DNA from 3 places in the Nocardiopsis sp. NPDC006198 genome. Region 2 is predicted to be linked to each of the others. Evidence: predicted binding sites of a transcription regulator. Region 2 holds the regulator's gene; each other region holds the start of a gene.
The links. The regulator LexA, encoded in region 2, represses DNA repair genes until DNA is damaged. The targets are predictions, from matches to a motif close to TCGAACANNTGTTCGA.
Positions count from the first base shown of each region.

Region 1: ABZ234_RS29595 (DUF6504 family protein) is a predicted target of LexA. The motif match lies at 3,987-4,002, and genes of this name have one in related genera.
Region 3: ABZ234_RS04565 (DUF6504 family protein) is a predicted target of LexA. The motif match lies at 1,589-1,604, and genes of this name have one in related genera.

Region 1 is NZ_JBEXSY010000071.1:26,413-33,437, reverse strand. Features, by position in the region: gene cobT (nicotinate-nucleotide--dimethylbenzimidazole phosphoribosyltransferase) at 1-320, opposite strand, end outside; gene ABZ234_RS29610 (N-acetylmuramoyl-L-alanine amidase) at 905-1,996, shown strand; gene ABZ234_RS29605 (DinB family protein) at 2,077-2,685, opposite strand; gene ABZ234_RS29600 (GNAT family N-acetyltransferase) at 2,877-3,467, shown strand; gene ABZ234_RS29595 (DUF6504 family protein) at 3,632-3,919, opposite strand; partial or broken gene ABZ234_RS29590 (serine/threonine-protein kinase) at 4,406-5,065, shown strand; gene ABZ234_RS29585 (hypothetical protein) at 5,511-6,542, shown strand; gene ABZ234_RS29580 (SPFH domain-containing protein) at 6,608-7,025, opposite strand, start outside.
Region 2 is NZ_JBEXSY010000088.1:692-7,716, forward strand. Features, by position in the region: gene ABZ234_RS31550 (prevent-host-death protein) at 1-371, opposite strand, end outside; gene ABZ234_RS31555 (vitamin B12-dependent ribonucleotide reductase) at 568-3,402, opposite strand; gene nrdR (transcriptional regulator NrdR) at 3,557-4,060, opposite strand; gene lexA (transcriptional repressor LexA) at 4,716-5,435, shown strand; gene ABZ234_RS31570 (alpha/beta fold hydrolase) at 5,666-6,766, shown strand; gene ABZ234_RS31575 (hypothetical protein) at 6,807-7,025, opposite strand, start outside.
Region 3 is NZ_JBEXSY010000004.1:69,330-76,354, reverse strand. Features, by position in the region: gene ABZ234_RS04570 (M48 family metallopeptidase) at 179-1,108, shown strand; gene ABZ234_RS04565 (DUF6504 family protein) at 1,316-1,576, opposite strand; gene ABZ234_RS04560 (NUDIX domain-containing protein) at 1,747-2,217, opposite strand; gene ABZ234_RS04555 (GNAT family protein) at 2,270-2,854, opposite strand; gene ABZ234_RS04550 (ROK family transcriptional regulator) at 2,969-4,243, shown strand; gene ABZ234_RS04545 (glycoside hydrolase family 3 C-terminal domain-containing protein) at 4,421-7,025, opposite strand, start outside.

The DNA.
Region 1 (7,025 bases), on a different contig from region 2:
GTTGGGGCTCCCGGCTGCGGCTCCGCCGGGTCCTCGGCCCCGGGCTCCTCCGGGGGCGGGCCCTGCGGCACCGGCTCCCCCGCCTCAGGTCGCGGCGGGGGCTGCGGGGGCGCGGGCTCCCGGAGCCGGAACGGGTTGGCCGGCCCTCCCGCCGCGTGCGGCGCACGCGCCTGGGTGCCGCGTCCGCTCTCGGGGAGCCCGTCCAGCAGGCCGCCGATGCGGGAACCGAGCCCTGGAGCGGGTTTTCCGCTCCTCCAGCGGGGCGGCTCGTGTTCGCCGTCCCCGCCGCTCCGGGCGTCCCCGCGGTCATCGTTGGTCATGATCGCTCCCCGAGAGAGGTGTGTCGACTGCCCGTTCCGCTTGCTCCGGCGCAGACCGGTAAGCGTAGTCCGCGGTGTTCGTCCCCCGCGAACGGGTTCCCCGGACCCGGACGGTCGGCCCCGGCTCCGTCGCCGGGGTCCCCAAGTCACCACCAACTGTGCCAGAGACCGCGCGGGCACGCGGGGGGTACGGGGTCCCACTCCCCTTCCGTCCCGGGCCGGGGCGTGTGCGCCCGGGCCGGTCCGGTGGAGCGCCGCCGCGGGCGTCTACGGCGAAGTCCGGGAGCCCGTCGCCGACCTCGGCGTCACCGTGGGTGGCGCAGCTCCGCGCGGGGCGGGGCGCCGCCGGTGGTCCGGCGCCCCCGGGGCCGCCCGCCCTCTTCACGGACGCCGCGTTCCGCCACGTCCGAGAACCACGCACAGGACGACATGTCAGACATCCTGCCCGCCGAAGACGTCCTCGGCCTCGTCCTCCGTCCTGTCACGCGTGCCGCGGGAAGCCGTCTGTGCCAGGGTGTGCGCACTCCCCCTGCCCCCGGCGGGTGCGATCCGGAACCGACCGATCCGAACGGAATGGACACACGATGCACAGGCGTACCTTCCTCACCAGGGCCACCGCCGCCGCCGGCCTGGCCGCGCTGGGGACCGCTCTGCCCTCACCCCGCCCCGCCCTCGCCGGGACCGCGTCCGACGGCACGGCCCCGCGGGTCCTGGCCGAGCGCTCCTCCTCCGCCGGACTGGTCAGGCCGGAGAGGCGCTTCGACATGGTGGCGGTCACCGGCGCCCCCGGCGGCAGGGACACGGCGATCCGCTTCGAGACCGCCGACGGCCTCGGGCCGTGGCGCCCCGTCCACCTGCACACCGGGGGGCGTGACGACCGCGAGCCGTCCGCCGCCGCGCTGGTGCGCGCGCCGGAGGGCGCCACCGGCTACGAGGCCGGGCCCGGCGGGCGCACCGCCGCCGTGAACCTCACCGACGGCGAGGAGCTGCGCCTCGGCGGGCCCGGGCGGGTGACGCTGTCCCCCGGCTCCTCCGCCGCCCGCGCCGGTGTCCCCTTCCGCACCCGGGCCGGCTGGGGCGCCGACGAGTCGTGGCGCTTCGGCGAGGAGGGTGAGGACCTGTGGGCCCCCGAGTTCCACCCCGTGCAGGCGCTGACCGTGCACCACACCGCCATGCCCACGGGCGACGACCCCGCGGCGGACGTGCGGGCGGTCCACTACCTGCACGCGGTCGAGCAGGCGTGGGGCGACATCGGCTACCACGTGCTCATCGACCCGGAGGGGACGGTCTACGAGGGACGCCACTCGGGCGGGGACGGCGTGCCCGTCTTCTCCGGGGTCCCGTCCCCGGGCCGGGCGCGCGCGGTGACCGCAGGGCACGCGTTCGGCTTCAACCACGGCAACGTGGGGGTGTGCCTGCTCGGCGACTTCACCGAGGAGCTGCCCACGGACGCGGCCCAGGACTCCCTCGTCGCCGTGCTGCGCCTGCTGTGCGCCGTGACCGGCGTCGACCCGTCGGAGAGGATCGGGTACGTGAACCCCGTCACGGGCGCCGTCACGCCGGGCGACGCGATCTCGCGGCACCGGGACTGGCTGGACACCGAGTGCCCGGGCAACGCGTTCGCCGAGGCCTTCGACACCGCGATCCGCGACCGCGTCGTCGGCGGCCCCTCCTAGGCCGGGGTCCGCGGCGGCGGGGAACACGAGCCGGGCGGTGCGGCCCCTCCGGCGCGTTCCGGTGGACCGCGCCGCCCGCCTCACCCCAGGGGCGGGCCGTCCGCGGCGCCCGCCTCGCGCGCCGCGCGTTCCAGGCGGTCCCGGTACCCCTCCCACCAGGCGCGGTCCACGGCGGGCAGGTTGTCCCCTCCGGCCGCCAGCCCGGCGGCGCCGTCGATGAGCTCACGGAGGATGTCGGCGTGCCCCGCGTGCCGGTCGGTCTCCGCGATCAGGTGGACCAGGACCAGCCGCACCGTCACCTCGGCCCGGTCCTGCGGCCACCAGGGGACGCGGCCGACCGCGTCCGCCCCCAGCTCGGCGACCGTGGCGTCCCCATGGGCCCACACCCGCCTGTACAGGCCCACGATGTACTCGCGCGACTCGTCGGGGGTGGCCCACATGTCCGTGTTGGGCTCCGCGTCGGGGTCGGCCCAGGGCACCGGCTCCCCGAAGGGGCGGCCGAACACCGTCCCCAGGTAGTCCGACTCGACGGCGACCAGGTGCTTGACCAGGCCCAACAGGTTGGTCCCGGTCGGTGTCACCGGTCGGCGGACGTCGTACTCCGAGAGTCCGTCCAGCTTCCACAGGACGGCCTCCCGGGCTCCCCGGAGGTAGCGCAGGAGCTCGGGGCGGGGGTCTGTCGCGGTCATACGGCAACGCCTTTCATGAGGGGCGCCCCGCCCGGACGGGCGGGGCCGAGGACTGTTCTGCGCACCACCGGCCCGCGCGGGGGAGCCCGCACCCGGCGCGCGGGCGTGACCGGCACGGACCGGTCCCGGGTGCTCCTCGCGGGCGCGTATCGTGAGCGCACTCCGCACCGATGTCGAGGGGGAACAGCGGCATGTCCACCGTCCAGCAGCACCCGATCCTGCCGTCCGTGATCCTGGAGACCGAACGCCTGCGCCTGCGCGCGTTCGTCGAGGCCGACATCGACGACGTGCACACGAGCTGCACCGACCCCGAGCTCCAGCGGTGGATCCCGATCCCCGGCCCCGGGCGGCCCTACACCCGCGAGGACGCCGAGCAGTGGTGCCGCGAGGTCGCCCCGGGGATGCGCACCGGCGGCGAGGGCCAGCAGTGGGCCGTCGTGGAGAAGGGGTCGGGCCGCCTGGTGGGCGCCATCGGCCTGGTCCGCACCCTGTGGCCCGCCATGAACACCGAGGTCGGATACTGGGTGTCCCCCTGGGGCCGCGGCCGGGGGTACGCGACCGAGGCGGCCGTGGCCGTCTCCCGCTGGGCGGTCGACCAGGGCTTCCTCCGCGTGGAGATCAAGGCGGGCACCGGGAACACCGGCTCCCGCCGGGTCGCGGAGCAGGCCGGATTCACCTTCGAGGGCGTCGAGCGGAGCGCGATGCCGCTGCACGAGGGCCGGACGGACCTGGCCGTGTACAGCCTCCTGCCCTCCGACCTGGTCCGCGCCGACGGCCTGTAGCCCCGGGCACGCGGGCGTCGGGCCGCCTCCCGCCGCGCGGACCGCGCCCGGGCGGACGCCCCCGGACCCGCCCGCGCCGACCGCCCCCGGGCGGACGGCCGCGGGGCCGCCCGTCCGGATCCGCGCGGGCGCCGGGCCGGCCGGGAGCGTCCGCGCGAGAGGCCCTAGCCCCACACGCGGGAGAGCAGCCAGGTCCCGCTGGCCGTGTCGTGGCGCAGTTCGTACACGCCCTGGGACCGGGACGTTCCCGCCTCCACCCTCCAGTGCCTGCGCTCGGGCACCTGGGACCCGCTCACCGGCGTCCAGTCCATACGCAGCGTGACCCAGTGGTCGAGGATCCTGCGCACGCCGTACACCCTGCCGTTCCACGTGAACCGGGCCGGGCGCCCGTCATCCTCGACGACGGTGACCTCCGCCCCGTAGTAGCGTCCCACGACACTTCCCCTCAGCATCATCCGCCTCCTGAGCCCCAACGCATGTCGCCGGGACACCCACCCGTGGGGAAGTCGCGGACGAGTGTCGAACATGTGTTCTAATCCTAGCGAAATCAGCGGCCCCGTGGAACTGTTTCGGGAAGTTCCGCATCCCCCCATGTGACGACCGGTCCGGCCCCGCGCGGAACCCCGGCGCGAGCACCGGGCCGTCGGCGCACTGTTCGATGGCCGCCACCCGAACGGGACACACCCCGGTCGACCTCCGGCCCTCCCCACCACCGCGTTCGGCGTCCGGCCCCGCCCCGGATCGGCCGAGCGCCGAACCAGTTCAGAACGCGTCGGCGTGTCGGCCTCGGTACGCTGTCAGGCGCGCAACACACGAGCCACTACGAGGGACCCCCTACTGTGACGTCGAACGGACACGAGAGCGGCAAACCCCTGCGTGCGGGGGACCCGCGCGAACTGGACGGCCACCGCATCGTGAGCCGCCTGGGGCGCGGCGGCATGGGCACCGTGTACCTCGCCGAGGACCCCTCCGGCCGGTCCGTGGCCGTCAAGCTCATCCATCCCGACCTGGCCGACGACGAGTCCTTCCGCCTCCGCTTCGCACGCGAGGTCGAGTCCGCCCGCCGCGTCGCCCGCTTCTCCACCGCCGGGGTCCTCGGCGCCCGGCTGGAGGGCGAACCCCTCTACATCGTCACCGAGTACGTGCCGGGGCCGAACCTGGACGAGGCGATCCGCTCGGGCGGGCCCATGGGCGGCGGCACCCTCGAGGGGCTCGCCCTGGGCGTGGCCGCCGCCCTCACCGCCATCCACGGGTCGGGGGTGGTCCACCGCGACCTCAAACCCGCCAACGTCCTGCTCTCCCCCGTGGGCCCCAAGGTCATCGACTTCGGCATCGCCCGCGCCCTGGACGAGGCGGGCGGCGGGGTCACCCGCTCCAGCCAGCTCATGGGCACCCCGTCCTACATGGCCCCCGAACTCCTCCTCGGGGAGCAGGCCACCGCGGCCGCCGACATCTTCGCCTGGGGCTGCCTCGTCGCCTTCTCCGGCACGGGCAGGACCCCCTTCGACGCGGCCACCGTGCCCGCCGTCCTCCACAACATCTCCTCCGCGCCGCCCCGCCTCGACGGCCTCGACCCGGCCCTGCTGGACCTGGTCCGGGCGACCCTGGACAAGAACCCCGCCAACCGGCCGTCCTCCCAGCAGATCCTGGCGCGCCTGACCGGTCAGGCGGAACCGGAGGAGGCGGAGGTCCGCCGCACCATCACGGACTCCTGGGCCCCGCCCAGCGGTGTGCCCGTGGTCGGAGCGCCGCCGCAGGAGACCGGCGCCGGGCCCGCGCACAACGGACCGGCCGGAGGCGGGGCCGCCCCCCCGGGGCCCCGCCACACCCCCCGGCGGACAGCCCTCCGAGGCCGGGGGTCCCCTGCGGCCGGGGACCGCCGGCGCCCACCCCTTCCAGGACCCCCACGCGCAGCAGCCGCCGGTTCGACCGGTGCCGCCCACCCAGCAGGTCCCCCCGGACCGGACCCCGCCGACCCGGCAGATGCCCGACGGGCGCGGGCACCCGCCGTCCGGCCCCCAGCCGGCCCAGGGACACCGGGCCGTGTACCCGAACCAGCCCCCGGGCCGGGGGCAGAACCTCCCCGGCCACTACCCGCCGCCGGGCCCGGGAGGCCCTTCCCTCCCTCCGCACGACCGGCGCCCCGGCACGCAGCAGGCGAACTTCAGCGGCCCCGGCGGACCGGGAGGCCCCGTGGGCCCGGTGGCGGCCGGCGCCCGCCCGAACCCGGGCGGGCGCCGCAGGACGGTCGCGATCGGCGCCGCCGCGGCCGCGGTCGTCCTCGTCGCCGCCGTCGGCGGGGCCGTCCTGCTGAACGGCTCCGAGGAGGTGCCGCCCACCGTCTCCCTCTACGAGATCGACTTCACCACCGACCCGGACTGGGGCTCGGTCTACGACCCCGGCACGGAGGACGGCTACTGGCAGGAGGAGCGCGGCTACCTCCTCCAGCACGACCCCGGGACCAGCACCTACGTCAGCCGCGGCACGAAAGCGGCGATCACCACCGAGAGCGTGCTCCCCGACAGGGTCGTGGTCAGCTCCACCGCCTACGTCGTCGAGGGCCCCGAACAGGCCGTGTTCGGGGTGCGGTGCTGGGACAACGACGGCGAGGAGTACCGCACCCACTACGAGGCCCTGCTCCGCTACGACGGCAGGCGCGCGGAGATCCGCCGGATGAACGAGGAGGACGGCGACCGCACCCTCGCCGAGACCACCGAGGTCTCCGGGTTCGAGCCCTACCCCCTCTTCGACGAGGAGGTGCGGGACGGCGACTACGACCCGGACCGCCCCTACGTCTTCGAGGCCGACACGGTGCCGACCAACACGGTGACGCTCTCCTGCCAGTACTACGGCGAGGACGCGGAGGACGGGGAGGGGGAGCGCATGGAGCTGTCGATGTGGGTCAACGACGAACACGTGCTGACCACCGTCGACGACACCCCGCTGCCCGACGACGGGGAGGAGGCCGGGGACCGCCGCCAGGTCGGCGTCGTCACCCGCCCCGGGCCCGGCAACGAGCCCCTCGGCGTGCTCTTCACCGACTTCTACCTCGGCGAGGTCACCGAGGAGGGGTAGGGGCGCGCCGCCGGGCGGCACGCCCCCGCACCGGGGCCCTCTGCCGGGGCCGGGTGAACCCGGGTTCAGTCCTCCCCGCGCGGCTCCGGCGGCGATCCCGGCAGGCCCGCGCCGGCCCGGCGCACGTCGTCGCGGGCGTCCGCCACGGCCCGTTCGGCGGCCTCCGCCGCGTCCATGGCGGCCTGGGCGGACGAGGACCGGGCCGGGTCGGGAGCCCCGATCCGGGCGGGCCCGCCCTCCTCGCCGCCGTGGCCCTTCTCCGTGGACGGCTTGCGGTCGGCCGCGTCGCCGGCGAAGGCGTGGCTGACGTTCTTGACCGCCTCGGTGAACTCACCGGGGATGACCCAGAACGTGTTCCCCTCGCCCTGCGCCAGGCTCGGCAGGGTCTCCAGGTACTTGTAGGCGAGCAGCTTGGCGTCGGCGTCGTTGGCGTGCACCGCCTGGAACACGCGCTCGATCGCCTTGGCCTCGCCGTCGGCCCGC
Region 2 (7,025 bases):
CTGAGGCTGATCAGCTGGACCAGTCCCCAGTTCTCCCGGTGGTTGGGCGCGTCGAGCAGGTGGTCCTGCCAGTCCTCCGCGTATTCACGCAGGGCGTGGACCATCTCGGTGACGGCCTCGTCGAAGGAGGCGCCGTCCGCCGCGACGGGCAGCCCCGGGATGAAGACGGACCATCCGCCGGCCTCGGGCACCACCTGCGCCCGGGACGGCGCAACGGTCGCCAGGTAGTGGCGCAGTCTCCCGACGTCCACGACGGCGGTTCTGGCCGAGTCGCGGCGAACCGTGGCGACACGGCCCCTCTCCGCAGCGTCCAGGAGGGCCTTGAGATGCGCGCGGGCCTCGGTGTAGCTGTCGTAGTGCACGGGCGTCATGGCGGTACCTCCGTCGGGGCGTTCCCTCAGCGTGCCACCGGCCACCGAGTACGTCAAGTACGTGACGTACTCGTGCGGGTGCTACAGCTGAGCGGGGGGGGGGGGCGGGGGGGGGGGGCGGGGGGGGGGGGGGCGCGCCCCCCCCCCCCCCCCCCCCGGCGGGCGTGTCCCGGCCCCGGTCGGGGCCGTCGTGCGATCAGCTGCAACCGCTGGTGGAGCCGCAGCCCTCGCAGGCGTAGCAGCTGCCGGAGGGCCGCATCCTGGTGCCGCAGGTGACGCACAGCGGCGCGTCGGCGACGAACCCCTGGCCGGCCAGCAGGTCCGCCGTGGAGTGCACCTCGGCGGGCTCCGCCGGGGACGCCTGCGGAGCGGGCGCGGCCGGGGTCCCGGGCGCCTCAGCCCCGTGGGTGGCGGCGGACTGGGCGTAGGACTCCACCTGGGCGGCGACCTGGGCCGGGTCCTCGCCCGCGAGCTGCGCCTGGCGCTCGGAGGCCGACAGGACGCCCAGGGCCGCGCGCTCCTCGTAGGGCAGGTGGTCCAGGGCCAGGCGGCGGAAGATGTAGTCCACCACCGACTGGGCCATGCGGATGTCCGGGTCGTCGGTCATGCCCGCCGGGTCGAACCGCATGTTGGTGAACTTGTCCACGTAGGTCTCCAGCGGCACCCCGTACTGGAGGGCGATGGAGATCGCGATGGAGAACGCGTCCATGACCCCGGCCAGGGTCGAACCCTGCTTGCCGAGCTTCATGAAGACCTCGCCCAGGCCGTCGTCCGGGTAGGAGCCCGCCGTGATGTACCCCTCGGCGCCGCCCACGGAGAACGAGGTGGTCTCGCTCGGACGCTTCTTGGGCAGGCGGCGGCGGACCGGGCGGGCCACCTCGACGGTCCGCACCTCGGGCTCCGCCTCCTCCTTCTCCGACGCGCCCGTCGACAGCGGCTGGCCGACCTTGCAGTTGTCGCGGTAGACGGCGAGCGCCTTCAGGCCCAGCTTCCAGCCCTGGAAGTAGATGTGCTCGAAGTCCTCGACCGTGGCGTCCTCCGGCACGTTCACCGTCTTGGAGATCGCGCCGGACAGGAACGGCTGCACGGCGGCCATCATCCGCACGTGGCCCATGGGCTTGATGTAGCGGCGGCCCATCGCGCAGTCGAACACCTCGTAGTGCTCGGGACGCAGGGAGGGGGCGTCCACGACGTGGCCGTTCCCGGCGACGTACTCGACGATCGCCTCGGCCTGCTCGTCCTGGTATCCCAGGTTCGCGAGCGCGCGCGGGATGGCCTGGTTGACGATCTGCATCGAACCGCCGCCGACCAGCTTCTTGAACTTGACCAGCGAGAAGTCGGGCTCGATGCCGGTGGTGTCGCAGTCCATCATGAAGCCGATGGTGCCGGTGGGCGCGAGCAGGCTCGCCTGGGCGTTGCGCCAGCCGTTGCGCTCCCCGACCCTGAGGCACTCGGCCCACTCGCGGGTGGCCGCGGCGTGGACGGGCTCCTCCAGGGAGGTCACCGTGCGCAGGTCGTCGTTGGCGGCGGCGTGCTTGCGCATGACGCGCTTGTGGGCCTGCTCGTTGCGCTTGTAGCCGTCGTAGGGGCCGACCACCCCGGCCAGCTCCGCGCTGCGGCGGTAGGCGGTGCCGGTCATCAGCGAGGTGACGGCGGCGGCGACGGCGCGGCCGCCGTCGGAGTCGTAGGCGTGGCCGGTGGCCATGAGGAGGGCGCCCAGGTTGGCGTAGCCGATGCCGAGCTGGCGGTAGGAGCGGGTCGTCTCACCGATCTTCTCGGTCGGGAAGTCGGCGAAGGTGATGGAGATGTCCATCGCCGTGATGACCAGCTCGGTGAGCCTGGTGAAGCCCTCGACGTCGAAGGTGTCGTCCTCGCGCAGGAACTTCAGCAGGTTGATCGAGGCCAGGTTGCAGGACGAGTCGTCCAGGGACAGGTACTCGCTGCACGGGTTGCTGGCGCTGATCCGCCCGGTCTCGGGGTTGGTGTGCCAGTCCTGGATGGTGCCGTCGTACTGGATGCCGGGGTCGGCGCACTCCCAGGCGGCCCTGGCCATCCGGGTGAAGAGGTCCTTGGCGTCCACGGTGGCGACGACCTCGCCGGTGGTGCGGGAGGTGAGGCCGAACTCCGACCCGGTGTCGACGGCGCGCATGAACGCGTCGGAGACGCGGACGGAGTTGTTGGCGTTCTGGTACTGGACGCTGAACATGTCGGCGCCGCCCAGGTCCACGTCGAAGCCGGCATCGCGCAGGGCGCGGATCTTGTGCTCCTCGCGGGCCTTGGTCTCGACGAACTCCTCGATGTCGGGGTGGTCGACGTCCAGGACGACCATCTTGGCGGCCCGGCGGGTGGCTCCACCGGACTTGATGGTCCCGGCCGAGGCGTCGGCTCCGCGCATGAAGGACACGGGTCCGGAGGCCGTGCCGCCCGAGGACAGCAGCTCCTTGCTGGAGCGGATGCGGGAGAGGTTCACACCCGCGCCGGACCCGCCCTTGAAGATGATCCCCTCTTCCTTGTACCAGTCGAGGATCGACTCCATGGTGTCGTCGACGGAGAGGATGAAGCACGCGCTGACCTGCTGCGCCGAGGCCGTCCCGACGTTGAACCACACCGGCGAGTTGAAGCTGAACAGCTGGTTGGCGAGGGCGTGCTTGAGCTCGTGGTCGAAGATCTCCGCGTCCTCGTCGCCGGCGAAGTAGCCGTGCTCGACGCCGGTCGCGGTGTAGACGCCGACGACGCGGTCGATGAGCTGCTTGAGGCTCCACTCGCGCTCGGGGGTGCCGACGGCTCCGCGGAAGTACTTGCTCGCCACGATCTGGGTGGCGTTCATGGACCAGGAGGCGGGGAACTCCACGCCGCGCTGCTCGAAGTTGACCGTGCCGTCACGCCAGTTGGTCATGACGACGTCGCGGCGCTCCCACTCCAGGGAGTCGTACGGGTGCGTCCCGGGGGTCGTGAAGACCCGCTTGATCTTCAGGCCCTTGCGGCTCCCCTTGCCCTTGCGCCCCGTCGAACCGCTGGCGGTTTCCGTCATCGTGGATTCTCCCCCTACCTCGTGGGCACGGCCTGCCCAACCGTGCACGGCGTCCTTGGAATACGGGACGGCCGGTCACGGGAGGACGTGTCCCGCGGTGTCCGGCCGGCCCCTGCGGTGCCCCGCCCGCGGCCCTCTCCCGGCCGCGGGGGCGCTACCCGGTGGTGGTGCTGCTCTCGGGGAGGGGGCCGGCCGCGCCGCCGTCACCGTCCTCCCGGTCCTGCCGCAGGCTGGCGATCTCGGCCTCGAAGTCGGCGAGGCTCTCGAAACCGCGGTAGACGCTGGCGAAGTGCAGGTAGGCCACCTCGTCCAGGTCACGCATCGGGCCGAGGATGGCCAGGCCGATCTCGTGGGCCGGCACCTCGGCGACGCCGCGTCCGCGGATCTCCTCCTCGACCTGCTGGCCGAGCTTGGCGAGCGCGTCCTCGGAGACGGGGCGGCCCTGGCAGGCCCGGCGCACCCCGGCGATGATCTTGGTACGGCTGAAGGGCTCGGTGACCCCGGAGCGCTTGGCGACCATCAGCAGGACGGTCTCCTGCGTGGTGAACCTGCGCTCGCACACCGGGCAGGACCGGCGGCGCCTGATGGCCGCGCCGTCGTCGGTGGACCTGCTGTCGATCACCCTGGTGTCCGGATGGCGGCAGAACGGACAGTGCATCCTGGTTCACCTGCTTCCCTCACCGAATCGACACCCTGTATCTCTACTAAACCACAACTCCTGGACAATCCATCCCGCGAGAGCACCAGATGTTGTGGTCGAACTTAGGCGCAGCAAGGGGTGGCCCGCAACTCCGCGGCCCGCGTGTCCCGCACGCGGGCACGCGACGGGACCCGCGGCGGAGGCAGAGGGCGGACATGGGGGCGCGGGGGCGCCGGGCCGCCCCGGGGGCGTCCGGCTCCGTCGACAAGAATAGCGGCGGAGGCCCCCGGCGCCCGCTGCGACCGGCGGCCCGCCGCGCCCGGAAGCACGTCCCACGAGGGGGTTCCGGCATCGCCCCCGGGATCCGGGAGACCAGTCCCACATCCCCCGGAACCGCCCTCGGGGAGACGTGTTCGCGCATTCCGGGGACAACACCACGTGAACACGTGTACACACGTCGGTAGAGGCCGGAAATTGACCGCGAAAACACGCGGGACAATGGACCGAGCCATCGAACGCTTGTTTGATATCACCGTGCGCAACGTCTAATGTTGACTGTGATTTCACGCTGGTTTCGCCATCACGCGGACCCCAGGTCGGCGCGGTTGCGGACCGGTGGTGGCCAGTCACGCAATCAGGCCCTGACCGAACCGAATGCCGAGGAGGCCCGGCCGTGCCGGAGGAGAATCCCGGAACCGCAGATTCCACCGCCGTTCTCACCGCAGTGGGGAACACGGGGGGATCCACGCCCGAAGCCCCCAAACTCACCGCCCGACAGCAGAGCGTCCTGAACTGCATCCAGCGGTATGTGCGCGAGCGGGGCTTCCCCCCGTCGATAAGGGAAATCGGGGAAGCGGTCGGCCTCTCCAGCCCTTCCAGCGTGGCGCACCAGCTCAAGGTCCTCCAGCGCAAGGGCTACCTGCACCGGGACCAGAACAGGCCCCGGGCGGTGGAGCTGCGCTCGCCCGGCCGTTCCTCCGGCCGGACCGTGACCCCCGAGGACATCGACCCCTCGCGCGCCGCGGCCGTGCCCCTGGTCGGCCGCATCGCCGCCGGCGGGCCCATCCTGGCCGAGGAGTCGGTGGAGGACGTGCTCGCGCTGCCCCGCCAGCTGGTCGGGGAGGGCCGCCTGTTCATGCTCACCGTGGTCGGCGACTCGATGATCGACGCCGCCATCACCGACGGCGACCTGGTCGTGGTCCGCCAGCAGCAGGACGCCAACAACGGTGACATCGTGGCGGCCCTGCTGGACGACGAGGCGACCGTCAAGGTCCTGCGCCGCGAGGAGGACGGCCACGTCTGGCTGATGCCGCGCAACGAGGCCTACGAGCCGATCAACGGGGACGCCGCCACCGTCCTGGGCAAGGTCGTCGCGGTCATGCGACGCGTCTGACCCCGGTCCGGCCCCACTGCCCCGCGCCCCCGGCGCCGTCCTGCGACGGCCCGGGGGCGCCGTGCCGTGCGCGCGGGCGCCCGGCGGCCGGGGCCGCTCGGCACGCGCGCGATCGCGGGAACCTCGGCGCATCCCCGGCCTCCCTGGCATGGGACGCCCGGCACGCGCACGGTCGCGGGAGGGCCTGTGGACGACGGGGGCCCGCCGGGCGGGGCCGCTAGGCTGGAACCGTGTCCACACCACTCTCCTCCCCCTCCGCCCGACCGCGCGCCGCACTGGTCGGCGGTGCCCTCGCGGTCCTGCTCTCCGCCGCCGCCTGCGCCCCGGCCGACACAGGCGGCGCCGAGCCCCCCGGTGCCGGCGGGGTCGAGCGCGAACTCGCCTTCGAGGGCGGCGGGCACGAGGTCTCCGCGAGCTTCCGCACACCGCACGACGCGTCCGGGAGGGTCCCCGGCGCACTCATCATCTCCGGCAGCGGTCCCACCGACCGCGACGGCAACGCGCCCGCGCGGCCCGACGCCGACACCAACCGCAACCTCTCCCGCGTACTCGCCGAAGCCGGTGTGGCCTCGCTGCGCTACGACAAGTTCGGCAGCGGCCCGGACCCGCAGACCGGGGAGGAGACCGGCCCCGGGGGTGTCCGGACGATCGCCCCGGTGGACCCCGGGGTCTTCGACCGGCAGGTCGTGGCGGCGTACGAGGAGCTCGTCGCGCAGCCCGAGGTGGACCCGGGGCGCGTGGTCGTCGTCGGCCACAGCGAGGGCGCCCTCTACGCCCTGCGCGCCCACGAGCTCATCGGCTCCGGGCACCCCTCGCCCGCGCTGGTGCTGGCCGCCCCTCCGGGCACGCGCTACCTGGACCTCCTCGACCGCCAGCTCACCGAGCAGGTCCGCCTGGCGGAGGGGGCGGGCCAGATCGAGGAGGCGGAGGCGGTGCAGATCCTCTCGGACATGCGCGCCGGGCGGGCCGCGGTCAGGGGAGGACGCGACCTCACGTCGCAGGAGAGCGACCGGTTCGGCGTCTACACACCGTGGAACGCCGACTTCCTCGCGTTCATGGACGGCCTCGACCCCGTCGAACTCGGTCGCGACCTGCCCGAGGGCACACCGGTCCTGGTCCTGTGGGGGGAGGACGACGCCCAGGTCTCGCGGGAGGACGTGGACCGGCTCATGACGGGTCTGGACGGCGCCGAACGCGTGGACCTGCCCGGTACCGACCACATCCTCCGGGCCTTCGAGGACGAGCCCGGAGCGGCGGTCCTGGACTCGGACAGACCCTTCGCCGAGGGGGTCGCCCCGGCGCTGGAGGAGTTCCTCGACACCGCCTGGTAGGGCTCCCGGCCGTCGGGGACGCCCGGGGGGCGCCGGCCCGTCACTCGGGGATCGACTCCGGGAGGGCCCCGACCACCGCCAGGGCGAGCTCCTCCGCGTCGGCGACGATACGCTCCTCGTCGGCCGGCTCGGTCGCGTCGTAGCGGGACGCCACGCTGTAGCAGGACTCCAGGTACAGGTTGGAGACCCGCGTCCCCACGCAGCCGACCGTGAACGGCGCCCCGCGGGTCCAGCGCACCGCCTCCTCCCCGACACCGTC
Region 3 (7,025 bases), on a different contig from region 2:
CAGGCGCGCGTCCCGGGCGGGGCCCGGACGTGACCGCCCGGGCAACCAGTACCGACCCGCCTCTTCCGGACACGCCGTAGCGCACGAACCCCATCCCCGGGGAAGCGGAAAGTAATATTTGAACACAGCGAGTAGTCGACCCTGCTGTCTCACTGACCGTGACCCGAGGGGAGGCAGGATGTTCCACCCGACGTGCCCGGAGGGCCGCGCCACCGCCTGGCCGGTCCGCGGCGCACCCGGCCCCACCGCGCCCTCCGGGGCGGGGGCGCGGCTCCCGCCGGTGGCCGGCCGCTCCGCCGACCTGGTCCCTTGCGACGCGGACGAGGAACTCGTGCCGACGCCCGCGCACCCGTGGGAGGGACCGCTGCTGGCGGCGTGCGCGGCCGTGACCCTCGTGATGGCCGCGGTGCTCGCCCGCACCGTGTGGGCGGCGACGGGGTCGTGGGAGTGCGTGGTCTGCGCGCTGGCGGCGGTACCCGTGGTGTGCTGGGCGGCGCGGGGGCTGCTGTACGCCCGGCGCCGCGCGGAGTCGGTGAAGATCTCGCCGACGCAGTTCCCCGAGGCGTACCGGACGGTGGTGTCCCTGGCCGCCGACATGGGTCTGCCGAGACCCCCCGAGGCGTATGTCCGGATCGGCGGCGGGCCCTGCGGGACGGACGCCTCCGGCCACGGGCGGCGCCGCTACCTCGTGCTGTCGGACGCGCTGTTCGACGGCGGTGGAGGGCTGCGCGACCCGGAGGCCCTGGCGTTCCTGGTCGCCCACCAGCTCGGCCACGTGGCCGCCGGCCACACCGGTTTCTGGCGGCGGATGGCGACGATCGGCGGGGACCTCGTCCCGGGGCTCGGTTCGGCGCTGTCCCGCGCGATGGAGTACACCGCCGACGACCACGCCTACTCCCGCTTCCCCGAGGGGGCGCACGCCGTCAGGCTCCTCGCCGGGGGAGCCCGCCTCTACACCCGGGTGAACATGGGGGAGATGGCGGACCGGGCCCGCACCGACCGGGGCTGCTCCCTGCTGCTGTACCACCTGCTGATCCGCCGCCCCAGCAACACGCGGCGGATGGCGGCGCTCCGCGACCGCACCCGGCGCGGACGCGTCTTCCTCTGACCGTCGGGACGGCCGTCCGCCCAGGAGCGCGCATCGGGCCGACGCCGGGCGTCCGGCGGGTGTGGGACGGGCGCCGCCACAGGCGGTGTGGGGCGCCGAGGGCCATCCGGTACGCCGGTGCGGACGTCGCGGTCCACACCGACACCGGAGGCCCTCTCGTCATGTGTCAGGCGGGGCGGTCGTCACCGACCCCCGCGGTCGGTGCGCCTAGCTCCACTGGCGGCGCATGGTCCAGCGGTCGGACGCGACGTCGCGGGTGATGTCGATGATGCTGGGCTCCCCCGCCTCGGACTCGGCCGAGACGCGGAGCAGGTGGACCTGGGTGGCGGGTGTTCCGGGCACTTCGGGGCGGGCGGGCCAGTCCCCGATGATCCTGCGCACCCGGAAGGTGCGACCGCGCCAGGTGAACCGGGCGGGGGTGCCGCCCCGGGTGGAACGTACGTCGATGTGTTCGTTCAGGAGACTCACGCGGGCAGCCTATCGAACTCTTGTTCGAGAAAGTCAAGCCTCTCGAAACGGTCGCCCAGCCGGGCGGTGTCGGACCCGGAACACCCTAGGGGCGCGGGCCGCCCGGGGCGGTGGACCCGCCTCCGGCGTGTCGCGGCGCCCTGGCTCGCGGAGGCCCGGAGCCTGCGTCCCTACACGACGAAGTACGGGGCGGGGTCGTCGGCGCGGGCGTTCGCGATGCGGTCGAGGACGCGCTGCGGCATCTCCGGCAGCGCGTCCGGCGGGAACCACCGCACCTCCAGGGTCTCGTCCCCACCGGCGTCGGGGGCGCCGCCGACGACGCGGCAGCGGAAGGCCAGGTCGAGGAACTGGACCCGGTCCCCGTTGGGATAGGTGTGGGGCTCCTGGCCGACCACGCTGGCCAGCCTCTCGACCTCGACCTCCAGGCCGGTCTCCTCCCACACCTCGCGCACGACCGCGCGGGCGGGCTGCTCCCCGGGTTCGAGGATGCCGCCGGGCGCGGCCCAGCGGCCGTCGTCGGCGCGCCTGTGCAGGAGGATGTCGCCGTTCTCGCCGATCACCACCCCCGTGACCCCCACGAGCGGGAGGAGACCGTGGCCGACGTGGTCGCGCAGCGCGAGGAGGAAGTCAGGTACGGGCATGCGCACGAGCCTACGAGACCGGCAGGGACGGCCGCCGCACGCCCCGCGCCCCTCAGCGCCCCCGGGAGGCGCGCAGCTCCTCGTACTCCTCGGCGAGGACCGACATGAGGACGGCGTCGTGCCACTCCCCGTTCCAGCGCAGGCACTTGCGCCGGACGCCCTCCCTGACGAAACCGGAGCGGGCGTAGGACTTCTGGGCGTTGGCGTTGAACGCGAACACCTCCAGGCCCACCCGGTGCAGACCGGCCACCGTGAACGCGTACTCCAGCACCAGGCCGGTGGCCTCGGTCCCGTAGCCCCTCCCGGTGAAGGCCATGTCGTTGAGCGCGATCCGGTACCCGGCGCAGGCGTTGTCCGGGTCGAGTCCGAGGAGCGCGCAGTCGCCCACGGCCGTCCCGTCCTCCCGCGACACGATCACCCAGTCGGCGCGGTCGTGGTGGTCGGGGCGGGTGGCGTACCACCTCCGCAGCACGTCCTCGGTGAACCGGCGGTGGGTCCCCGTGAACCGGCGGACCTCGGGGTCCATGTCCACCGTCGGACCGACCAGGGCCTCGCCGCTCTCGGCGTCGAGGGGCACGAGCCGGACCTTCGTCCCGTGGAGCGCGGGCTGGTCGCGAAAGACGTCGGGGGGAACCATGGTCGGGATTCCACCAGAGGGCCGGGAACGGCGCAACCGGGTTTCCGCGCCCCCTCCGCGGCCCCTGTACGATCCGGGCACGGCGCGCGGCGCCGGCGACGCGAGGGGGACCCGGTGACGGTCGGTTCGGGAACGGTCAGCTTCCAGACGGTCCGCGAGACCAACCTGGGCGTCGTGCTGCGCACGGTCCGCGAGCTGGCCCCGTGTTCGCGCTCGGCGGTCGCGTCCGCGACGGGCCTGAACAAGACCACCGTGTCCAGCCTGGTCGCCGACCTGATGGCGCGGGGGCTGGTCCTGGAGACCGGGGAGACCTCGCGGCAGAGGGTGGGCCGTCCGGGCGTGCTGCTGGCGCTGGACGACTCGTCGGTGGCCGCGGTCGGCCTGGAGGTCAACGTCGACTACCTGTCGGTGGTCGCCGTGGACCTGCTGCGGAACGAACTCGTGGGCCGCCACGTCCCCTTCGACGCGCGCTCGGCGGGGCCGGAGGCGTGCGCGCGGCGCATCGCGCGGACGCTGCGGGAGACCATGGAGTCCCCGCCGCTCAGCGGGCGCGCCGTGGTGGCGGCGGGTGTGGCCGTGCCGGGGCTGATCGACGCGCCCGCGGGGACCGTCACCCGCGCGCCCAACCTGGGCTGGCAGGGCGTGCGGTTGCGGGACCGGGTGGAGGACCTGCTGCGTACGGCGGGGGCGGGTGGGGTGCCGGTCCACGTGGACAACGACGCGAACCTGGCGGCGATGGCGGAGTACCGGGTGGGGTCCTTCGCGGGCACGCCGGATCTGGCGTACGTGACCGGCGAGGTGGGGATCGGCGCGGGCATCCTGGCCGGCGGCGAGCTGTTGCGGGGCGCGGGCGGGTTCGCGGGCGAGGTGGGCCACCTGGCGCTCGCCCCGGACGGCCCGGAGTGCGCCTGCGGACGCCGCGGCTGCCTGGAGTCGCTGGCGGGCATCGGCGCGATCGTGCGCGAGGCCGTGCCCGACCGCGTGCCGGACCGCCCCCTGTCGGGGAGCGACGTCGCGGAACTGGCGTCGGTGGCGGTGGAGCGGGCCGGAAGCGGTGACGGCGTCGCCGTGGGCGCGCTGGAGCGGGCGGGCATGTGGCTGGGCCGGGGACTGTCGACGCTCGTCAACGTCACCAACCCGAGCGTGGTGCTGCTGGGCGGGTACTTCGTGCCGATGGGACCGTGGCTGCTGCCCGGCTGCCGCGCGGAGGTCGTGGCGAACGTGTTCGCTCCGGGGGCGGGCGGCTGCCGGATCGAACTGTCGGCCCTGGGCCTGAGCGCGGCGGCCCGCGGCGCGGCCGCCTCGATGATCCACGCGCTCGACGTCGGCCTGCTGCCGCTCCCCGCGCCGGGGGCCGCCCGGGCGGCGGCGGTCCAGAGCGGCTCGTAGGCGGGCCCGCGGATCCGCGGAACGGCGGGCGGCTCCGCGGGCGCGTCGGTCGAGGCGGGTGGCGTGGTCGGCGGCGCCGAACGGCTCCGCGGGCGCGTCGGTCCCCCTCCGGCCGGGCCCGGGGACGGACGTGTCCGTCCCCGGGCCGGGGCGCCGGGCGGCGGGTCCCGCCCGGTGTCAGTCCCGCGAGAACCCCAGGGTGGCGACCGCCGTGCCGGAGCGCTCGAACACCAGGTAGACGTCGCGGATCCCGCGGGCGGGCACGCCGTCGGGGAGCAGGGGCGCGCGGACGGCCGTGAAGCCGTAGCGGTCCTGGTCCGCCGGAACGTCCACGACGGCGAGGGTCGGCCCGTCGCCGGGGTCGTCCAGGCGCAGGCGCACGGTGGCGGCGTGTCCGGCGTTGACCGACAGGTGGCAGGCGGCGGCCCCCGTGCCGAGGTCCACGTCGTGGAACGCCGCCCAGGCGCCGTCCGCCCGCGCCCGCACCGCGTCGCCGCGCTCGGGGGTGAGCGGGCACAGCGCGGTGCCCCGGGCCTCGTCGTACCCGGTGGCCGACCACGGTGCGTACGCGTCGCGGGGAGGGATGGCCTCCCCCGGGACGTTCAGGGCGGCCGTGGTCCGGATGTCCGTGGCGGAGCGTCCGACGAGCACCTCGCGCGGCGCCTCCTCGACGACGAACCTGTCGCGGGTGGTGTCCCACAGGGCGAGGTCCTCCACGTCGAACGACACCGTGGCCACGGCGCCGCCGCCGGGTTCGACGCGGACACGGGTGAAGCCGCGCAGCGCGCGCAGCGGGGTCCGCACCCGGGAGGCCAGCTGCCGCGTGTACACCTGCACGACCTCGTCCGCCGGGCGGGGTCCGGTGTTGACGACCATGACGGTGACGGTGACCCGGCCGCCGTCGACGGTGACGGCGGGGGCCGCGTACTCGACGTGTGTGTAGCCGAGGCCGTGACCGAACGGGTAGAGGGGGTCCCCCTCGAAGTACAGGTACGTGCCGCGCGCGCCGATGATGTCGTAGTCGAGCGGGCCGGGGAGGTCGTCGGCGGACCGGTACCAGGTCTGGGTGAGCCTGCCGGAGGGCTCGGCGTCGCCGAAGAGCACGTCGGCGAGGGCGTTCCCGTACTCCTGGCCCCCGTGGGCCGACCAGAGGATCGCGGGGAGGTGGTCGTCGGCCCAGGTGACGCCGAACGGGCAGCCGCTGCTGAGCACCAGCACGGTGGCCGGGTTGGCGGCGTGCACGGCGCGCAGGACCCGCTCCTGCGCGGCGGCCAGGTCGAGGTCGGTCCGGTCCTCGGTCTCGCGCCCGTTCACCATCGGGTGGTCGCCCGCGACGACGACGGCGACGTCGGCGGACGCGGCGGCCCGGGCGGCCTCCGCCGCCCCCGTGCCCAGCCCCGTGACCCGGAACCCGGCGGCCCCGGCGGGGTCGTCGGTGAGCCGGAGGACCCCTTCGGCGCCGACGGCGACACGGCGTCCGCTGTGGACCTGGACGAGGCAGGCCAGGCCGTCGGCGCGCTCCTCGAACCGGAAGGTCTGGCGGACCTCCCAGGTCCCGGGTCCGGGCGCGGTGCAGGCGAGGGTGCCGTCCGGCTGCTCGTCCACGTACAGGCCGGTCCCGGCGGAGCGCAGCGCGCGGGCTCCGCCGCCCCAGTCCAGGAGGTCGAAGCCGGTTCCGTCCCCGTGTCCGGGGGCGGCCACCTCCAGGGGTCCGCCGCCGGCCGGGGCGAGCACCCGTCCGCCGTCGGTGTCGAGCGTGATCCGGTCGGCGCCCTCGCAGAAGACGGTCTCGACCCGTTCGGCGATGCCGGCCCGCGCGGTGACGGCGTAGGGCAGGGTGCCGCTGTACCAGTCCTCCAGCACGGTGTCGCCGAGCTGGCCGATGACGGCGACACGGCGCACGCCGCGCAGCGGCAGCAGCCCGTCGTTGCGGAGCAGGACGAGGGAGCGGGTGGCGGCCTCGCGGGCGAGCGCCCGGTGCGCGGGGGTGTCGTCCGTGTACGCGCCGGCGGGTTGGGCCCCGCCCGGCGGCTCCGCGGCGCCTCCGCCCCCCTCTGCGCGGTCCCCGGCGCCCGGGTCGCCCCCGCCGTCCGGGCCCGCCGGGTGGGCGGGGTCGAACTCGCCGAGCCTGAGCCGGATCGACAGCACGCGGCGGGCGGCGCGGTCGATGTCGGCCTCGGTGAGCAGTCCCCGCCTCAGCGCCTCCCGGACGTGCCCGAGGGGGCCGTCGGGGCGGTCGTCGTCCTGGGTGAGGCTGTCGACCCCGGCGCGGAGGGCGTGCGCGTAGGCGGTCGGCGGGTCGGGGTGGAAGGCCTGGAGCCCGGCCAGGTTGGCGGGGGCGTAGGCGTCGCTGACCACCAGGACGTGGTCCGGGGCGGCCGGGCGCAGGATCTCGCCGATGAGCGGGCTCAGGTGGGCGGGACGCCCGTTGACCAGGTTGTAGGAGGGCATGACGGCGACGGCCGCCCCGTCCTCCAGTGCGGGCAGGAACGCGGGCAGCTCGTACTCGCGCAGGACCCGGGGCGGCAGGTCGCTGGAGGTGACGCAGCGGTCCTCCTCGTTGTTGTAGCCGAGGAAGTGCTTGAGGGTCGGCGCGGTGCGGAGCCGGGCGCCGTTCCCGGCGAGGCCGCGCGCGTGGGCGGTCGCCAGGAGGCCGGTCAGCCACGGGTCCTCGGAGTACCCCTCCTCGTTGCGCCCCCAGCGGGGGTCGCGCAGGGGGTTGACCACGGGCGCCCACACGTTGCGTCCGGCCCCCCGGTCCAGGCTTGCGAGCACCGCGTCG